DNA from 2 places in the Streptomyces sp. NPDC001816 genome. Region 1 is predicted to be linked to the other one. Evidence: riboswitches for the same ligand, from Rfam matches in the RefSeq annotation. Region 1 holds a riboswitch; the other holds the start of a gene.
What was found. A riboswitch is a leader RNA that binds a small molecule or an ion and turns the genes downstream of it on or off. The one in region 1 is predicted to bind ZMP and ZTP.

Region 1 (3,776 bases):
CTCCCCTCCGTCTACGGCCGGTTCGACCTGCGGTACGACGGCACGGGCCCGGCCAAGCTGCTTGAGTACAACGCGGACACCCCGACCTCGCTGGTCGAGGCCGCCTCCCCCCAGTGGTTCTGGATGGAGGAGCGCTTCCCCGGCGCCGACCAGTGGAACTCCCTGCACGAACGCCTGGTCGACGCCTGGCGCGAGCAGGCCGCGCTGCTCCCGCCGGGCAGCCCGCTGCACTTCGCGCACTCCTCCGCCGACGAACTCGGCGAGGACCTGATGACGGTCGCCTACCTGAAGGAGACCGCCGAACAGGCCGGCCTCGCCACCGACTGGATCTCCATGGAGGAGATCGGCTGGGACACCCTCTCCGGCCGCTTCGTGGACAACGGGCTCCGCTTCATCCGCAGCATCTTCAAGCTCTATCCGTGGGAGTGGCTCACCACCGACGCCTTCGCAGGGCATGTCCTCGACACCCTGGACAACGGCGGCGGCACCGGCAGCACCCTGTGGATCGAACCCGCCTGGAAGATGCTCCTGAGCAACAAGGCCCTGCTGGCGATCCTCTGGGAGCTGTACCCCGGCCACCCGAACCTGCTGCCCGCCTACCTGGACGGCCCGCGCGAGCTGGCCGGGCCGACGGGCTATGTCGCCAAGCCGCTGCTCGGACGGGAAGGCGCGGGCGTGACCGTGCACGAGCCCGGCGCCGAACCCGTCGTACGCGACGAGCCCTGCTGCTACCAGCAGCTCGCCCCGCTGCCCGCCTTCGACGGCAACCACCTCGTCCTCGGCGCCTGGGTCGTCCGGGACGAGCCGGCCGGCCTCGGCCTGCGCGAGTCCTCGGGCCTGATCACCGACGAGTACGCCCGCTTCCTGCCGCACGTGATCCTCTAGGCCGCCAGGACCTCCCGCAGCTGGGCGAGACCCCAGTCCAGGTCCTCCTTGCTGATCACCAGCGGCGGCGCGATCCGGATCGTCGCACCGTGGGTGTCCTTCACCAGGACACCCCGGTCCATCAGCCGCTCGGACACCTGCCGGCCCGTCCCGACGCTCGGCGCGATGTCGACCCCGGCCCACAGCCCCCGCCCGCGCACCGCCGTCACCTTGCCGGTGCCGAGCAGGGCGCCCAGCTCCCGGTGCAGATGCTCGCCGAGCTCGGCGGACCGCGCCTGGTACTCGCCCGTCCGCAGCATCCTGATCACCTCCAGCGCCACCGCACACGCCAGGGGGTTCCCGCCGAACGTCGATCCGTGCTCACCCGGCCCGAACACCCCGAGCACCTCGGTGCTCGACACCACCGCCGACACCGGCAGGATCCCGCCGCCCAGCGCCTTCCCCAGCACGTACACATCCGGTGCGACCCCCTCGTTCTCGCACGCGAAGGTCCGCCCGGTCCTGCCAAGACCCGACTGGACCTCGTCGGCGATGAACAACACGTCCCGCTGCCGGGTCAGCTCCCGCACCGCCGGCAGATAGCCGGCCGGCGGGACGATCACCCCCGACTCGCCCTGGATCGGTTCGAGCAGCACCGCGACCGTGTTCTCGGTGAGCGCCTCCCGCATCGCGGTCAGGTCGCCGTACGGCACGATCTGGAAGCCCGGCGTGTACGGCCCGAAGTCCGCCCGCGCCTCGGGGTCGGTGGAGAAGCTGATGACCGTCGTCGTACGGCCATGGAAGTTGCCGCTCGCGACCACGATCTTCGCCATCTCGGCGGGCACCCCCTTGATCCGGTACCCCCACTTCCGGGCGGTCTTCACCGCGGTCTCCACCGCCTCGACGCCGGTGTTCACCGGCAGCACCATCTGCATGCCGCACAGCGCGGCCAGCTCGGTGCAGAACGCGGCGAACCGGTCGTGGTGGAACGCCCGCGACGTCAGCGTCACCCGCTCCAGCTGCGCCCGGGCCGCCGCCACCAGCCGCGGGTGGCCGTGGCCGAAGTTCAATGCCGAGTACCCGGCCAGCAGGTCGAGGTAGCGCCGCCCCTCGACATCCGTCATCCAGGCCCCCTCCGCGGTGGCGACGACCACCGGCAGCGGGTGGTAGTTGTGCGCACTGTGGGCGTCGGCGGCGGCGATGAGCGTCTCCGTAGCGTTCACGGGAACTCCAAAGGGCCAGAGAGTCGGATGCACCCCCTTCTTATCCTCGCTCGCATGGTGGACGCGGGACCTGCGCGATCCGGCGCGCCCGGTAGGCTGATCAGCGGGCCGTGACTGGCGCGCTAGGGATGGGACGGACCATCGGGGAGCGGCCCGAGCGGGAAAACAGTGCCGTGCGCCTGGGCCGAACGTGAACGCTGTACGCACACCGTCCGGAGGTCCCCATGCCGAAGCAGCACCTCTCCACCGAGTCCACCGCCTTCCGCGCCGCCCTCGACGTCATCCGTGCCGTCGAGCCGGGCGTCGCCGACGCCATCGGCCAGGAGGTGGCCGACCAGCGCGAGATGCTGAAGCTGATCGCCTCCGAGAACTACGCCTCCCCGGCCACCCTGCTGGCGATGGGCAACTGGTTCAGCGACAAGTACGCCGAGGGCACCATCGGCCGCCGCTTCTACGCCGGCTGCCGCAACGTCGACACCGTGGAGTCCCTGGCCGCCGAGCACGCCAAGGCGCTCTTCGGCGCCCGGCACGCCTACGTCCAGCCGCACTCCGGCATCGACGCCAACCTCGTCGCCTTCTGGGCCGTGCTCGCGGACCGCGTGGAGGCCCCGTTCCTGGAGAAGACCGGCGCCCGCCAGGTCAACGACCTCTCCGAGGCCGACTGGGCCGAGCTGCGCCAGGCCTTCGGCAACCAGCGCATGCTCGGCATGTCCCTGGACGCCGGCGGCCACCTCACCCACGGCTTCCGCCCGAACATCTCCGGCAAGATGTTCGACCAGCGCTCCTACGGCACCGACCCGGCCACGGGCCTGATCGACTACGAGGCGCTGCGCGCCCAGGCCCGCGACTTCAAGCCGCTGATCATCGTCGCGGGCTACTCCGCCTACCCCCGTCTGGTGAACTTCCGCATCATGCGCGAGATCGCCGACGAGGTCGGCGCGACCCTCATGGTCGACATGGCCCACTTCGCCGGTCTGGTCGCCGGCAAGGTCCTGACCGGCGACTTCGACCCGGTCCCGCACGCCCAGATCGTCACCACGACCACCCACAAGTCCCTGCGCGGCCCGCGCGGCGGCATGGTCCTGTGCGACGACTCCCTGAAGGACCAGGTCGACCGCGGCTGCCCGATGGTGCTCGGCGGCCCGCTCCCGCACGTCATGGCCGCGAAGGCCGTCGCCCTCGCCGAGGCCCGTCAGCCCTCGTTCCAGGACTACGCCCAGCGCATCGTCGACAACTCGCGCGCCCTCGCCGAGGGCCTGATGAAGCGCGGCGCCACCCTGGTCACCGGCGGCACGGACAACCACCTCAACCTGATCGACGTGGAGACGTCGTACGGCCTCACGGGCCGCCAGGCGGAGACAGCCCTCCTCGACTCGGGCATCGTCACCAACCGCAACGCCATCCCGGCCGACCCGAACGGCGCCTGGTACACCTCCGGCATCCGCATCGGCACCCCGGCCCTCACTACGCGGGGCCTGGGCACGGCGGAGATGGACGAGGTCGCGGGCCTGATCGACAGGGTCCTCACGACGACGGAGCCGGGCACCACCAAGTCGGGAGCCCCGTCCAAGGCGGCCCACGTCCTGGACGACAAGGTGTCCCAGGAAATCGCACAGAGGGCAACGGACCTGGTGGCAGGCTTCCCGCTGTACCCGGAAGTCGACCTGGGCTGATCACTCCCTGAGGGGC
Region 2 (3,776 bases), on a different contig from region 1:
TGCACGGTCGGCGCGAGATAGCCGAGCTGCTCGACGACATCTACAGCCGCGACATGACGCACAAGCTGGACCAGTGCGTCATCCAGGGTGACCACGCCGCCTTCTCCGAGTCCTGCGAGTACGGGGACGGCACGCGTGTCCTCGCCGAGTCCATGGTCACCCTGCGTGATGGCAAGATCGCCGAACAGATTCTGATCCAGGCATGGGACGACTAGGGAGGAAGGTCGCGAGGGCCCAGGTCACCTCCCGGCTGACCTGGACCTTCTCGGCCCGGGCGACGTTCGGCCGGGCGCGTCCCCGCTCTCGGCTGCCAGGACCAGTTTCCGCAGCAGGTCTGCAAGCGTCCGCCGCTCTTCTTCGGTCAGTGCTGCGAGCAGCGTGCCCTCACCCGCGTCCTCCGCTGCCGCATGCGCCTCGAACGCGGCGTGCCCGGCCTCGGTGAGCCGTACCCGCACCCGCCGGCGGTCACCGGTCTCGTGGGTACGGGTGATCAGCCCGGCCTCCTCGACGGCCCCGAGCCGCGCCGACAGCGCACCCCGGGTCAGGCCGAGCCGTTCGGCGAGCTGCGAGGGACTCGACTCGTACGGCGGCCCGGACCTGCGCAGCATCAACAGCATCTTGTACTGCCAGTACTTGAGGCCGTCGGAGTCCAGCACGTCCCGGCGGGCCTGGGCGGTGTGCCGGCCGAGGATCGCCAGCCTCGCGACGATCGCCTCCTTGACGGGGTCCAGCCAGTCCAGCTCGCGCGCCCAGACGGCCACGTGCCGGTCCACCGAGTCCTGCACTGTCTGCCTCCCGCAGTGATTTTCTTGTGGATCATTTTTCGCCTGACTACGTTGCCCGGCATGACCACTGCAGCGCACGCATTCGTTGATATCGATGAACTTCTGGACGCCACACGCGAGTTGAGCACCGCCGGCCGCTGGGAGCGGGCCGCGCGGCTGCTCGACGGGGTCACCGCCGACGAACCCGCCGCTCGTGCGCGGATCACCCGGGCCGCGGCCGAAGTCGCCCTGGACCGCGACTGGTTCGCAGGGACGGACACCGCGGCCGAGCGGCTCGAGGCGGCGGAGAAGGAGTTCCCGGACGGCGACTGGGACACCGGCTTCCTCCGGCTCAGGCACACCTACGGCCGGCTGCTCCTGGTCGACGGCACCCTGCGCATCGGCCCGGACGGCAAGGACCCCGAGGCGCTGGCCGCCCTCCTCGACCGGGCGCGGGAGCTGCACGACAGCGCCCCGGACGAGGTGCGGCGGGGCTGGGCGGCGATGTACCGGGGGCTGATCACGGAGAACCACTTCGCCGAGCGGGCGGCCGCCGCCGGGCACTACACGGCAGCGCTGCACGCCGGGGAGGCCGGCGCGGACGGTCTGCTGGCCCGCGAGGCGCTGCGGCATCTCGGCGACCACGACCACGACGCCGGTGACGGCGAGCGGGCCGGGGAGCGCTGGCGGCGGGCCACCGCGCTGGGCGCCCGGGCCGGCACGGTGCCCGGCACCCTGTCCCAACAGCTGTTGCTGGCCGTGTTGGCCCGGGACGCGGGCGACGAGGCGGGCGCCGTCGCGCTTGCGGCGGAGATCGTCCGCTGGGCCGGGGCGATCGGCGCGGACCGGCTGGCCGCCCAGGCGGACGCCTTCCTCGCCGGGGCGGATCCCACGGCACCCGGGTCCACGGACGCGGACTGAGTGCCGCCCGCGCGCTCGGTTAGGCTGTGGGCGGGCCGTGACTGGCGCTGAGGTGGAGTACCACCGGGGAGCGGCCCTTGGAGCATGCCGCGCGCCTGGGCGATGAAGGTCAACCCAGCTCAGGAGTGCAGATGACACAGGCCCGGCTCATGGACGGCACCGCCCTCGCCCGCCGCATCGTCGAGGAGACCGCGAAGAAGGCCGCCGATCTCACCGAGCGGACGGGCAGCGCGCCCTGTCTGGCCACGGTGCTGGTCGGCGAGGACCCGGCGTCCGTCACCTACGTCCGTATGAAGCAGAACCGCTGCCGCAAGGCCGGCATCGAGTCCCGGCACGTGGCGCTGCCCGCCGCCACGACCACCGCCGAACTCGTCGGCGCCCTACGGGAGTTGTCTGCCGACCCGACCGTGCACGGCATCCTGCTGCAGCACCCGGTGGGCGACCACATCGACGAGCGGGCCGCGTTCGAGGCGATCGCGCCGGAGAAGGACGTCGACGGCGTCACCTTCGCCTCGTTCGCCACGATGAGCTTCGGCCTGCCGGGCTTCGTCTCCTGCACGCCCGGCGGCATCATCCGGCTGCTGGACGAGTACGACGTCGACCCGGCCGGGAAGCGGGCCGTGGTGGTGGGCCGCAGCGCGATCCTGGGCAAGCCGGTGGGCATGCTGCTCCTGGCCCGGGACGCGACCGTGACGTACTGCCACTCGCGCACCCGGGATTTGTCGGCGGCGGTCCGCGAGGCGGACATCGTGGTCGCCGCCGTGGGCCGGCCGCGTCTCATCCGGGGCCAGGACATCAAGCCGGGCGCGGTGGTCGTCGACGCGGGGTACAACGCGGGGAACGTCGGCGACGTCGACTTCGACTCGGCCGTGGAGCGGGCCTCGCTGATCACGCCGGTGCCGGGCGGTGTCGGCCCGATGACGATCGCCACGCTGCTGGAGCAGACCGTCGACGCCGCGGCAGCCGCCGCCCGGCGGCTCGGCGTGTGATCAGCGCATCCAGGCGCGGTACTCCATGACGTCCCCGGCCTTGACCCGGTACTCGGGCTCGGCCCGGGTGAAGGTGGTCTCCATGCCGAGGACGGCGCCGGTGCGCGGTTCCAGGATCAGCATGTGGCGCAGGCCCCGGGTGTCGTACACGTACGCGTGTCCGGGGCGGCCCAGGCGATCGGTGACCTCGCCGGCCGGCCGCAGCCCCTCGGCCTCGGCGAACAGCCGGACGAGGGCCGCCGACTCGCGGGCACCCGGGGTCCAGTGGTCGAGCAGTTCCCCGACGGCGTCGAACAGTTCGGCGGTGCTCAGCGGGGCCGTGCTGCGGTTGATCTCGGGCCGGGCGATCTCGGTGAGGTAGGCCCGCAGACGCGCCGCGGTGTGCGGCGGGGTTCCCTCGGGCGGGGCGTCGTTCCACATCGGCGGGTAGGTGGTCCGGCTGATCACATGGCCGTCCGCCACCTCGTGCGGGTCGTCGCCCTCGTCGGTGAGGACCGGGCGGCCGGGCCTGCGCGGGTCGGTCGCGACGACCAGTTCGGTGTGGCTGTCGTCCGCCCGCCAGCGCACCACCCGCTCCTCGGGGACGGTGACGGGGTGCTTGCCGTCGCTCATGCCGAGGCTCCACGACTGCACGTGCGTGCCCTTGCGCAGGCGCGGTGAGCCGCCCGCCGCGGCCGCGTCGGCCAGGGCGACCATCTCCCGCAGGGGTACGGGCGTGGAGGGGAGCCGGACGGTCAGCGGGCGCGGCGCGGCGACGGCCCGCGGTGTGCTCGGACCGCCGAGCACGGCGTTGCCGGCGACCACGAGGACGACGGCGGTGGCGGCGAGGCTCCAGACCAGCCGGGCGCGCGGGGTACGGCCGGGGAGCGCCGGAAGCAGCCGGAGCCTGCGCCGTGGACGGTCCTCGTGCAGCAGTCGCTCCAACTGCCGCTCGGCGCGGTGGTCCAGCGGACCGTCGCCGAAGTGGGGGCCGTCGGTCGGCGCCGGGTTGGCGCGGCGGAGGAGTTCGAGTTCGTCAGCCATGTCGGTGGTCCTCGCAGAGGGTCGCGTCGGCGGGGGCGGGCAGGGCTGGTGCGGCGGGCCGCATCCGGTCGATCTCGGC

Region 2: it holds a riboswitch for ZMP and ZTP, as region 1 does, so the genes downstream of both, ACFYZZ_RS07480 (bifunctional 5,10-methylenetetrahydrofolate dehydrogenase/5,10-methenyltetrahydrofolate cyclohydrolase) here and ACFYZZ_RS38730 (glycine hydroxymethyltransferase) in region 1, are expected to answer to the same signal.

What each region holds. Positions count from the first base shown of each region.
Region 1 is NZ_JBIATY010000015.1:123,493-127,268, reverse strand. It holds gene ACFYZZ_RS38740 (glutathionylspermidine synthase family protein) at 1-885, shown strand, start outside; gene rocD (ornithine--oxo-acid transaminase) at 882-2,087, opposite strand; ZMP/ZTP riboswitch at 2,188-2,279, shown strand; gene ACFYZZ_RS38730 (glycine hydroxymethyltransferase) at 2,312-3,760, shown strand.
Region 2 is NZ_JBIATY010000002.1:391,228-395,003, reverse strand. It holds gene ACFYZZ_RS07495 (nuclear transport factor 2 family protein) at 1-215, shown strand, start outside; gene ACFYZZ_RS07490 (MarR family winged helix-turn-helix transcriptional regulator) at 240-785, opposite strand; gene ACFYZZ_RS07485 (hypothetical protein) at 846-1,685, shown strand; ZMP/ZTP riboswitch at 1,713-1,793, shown strand; gene ACFYZZ_RS07480 (bifunctional 5,10-methylenetetrahydrofolate dehydrogenase/5,10-methenyltetrahydrofolate cyclohydrolase) at 1,817-2,674, shown strand; gene ACFYZZ_RS07475 (CU044_5270 family protein) at 2,675-3,697, opposite strand; gene ACFYZZ_RS07470 (RNA polymerase sigma factor) at 3,690-3,776, opposite strand, start outside.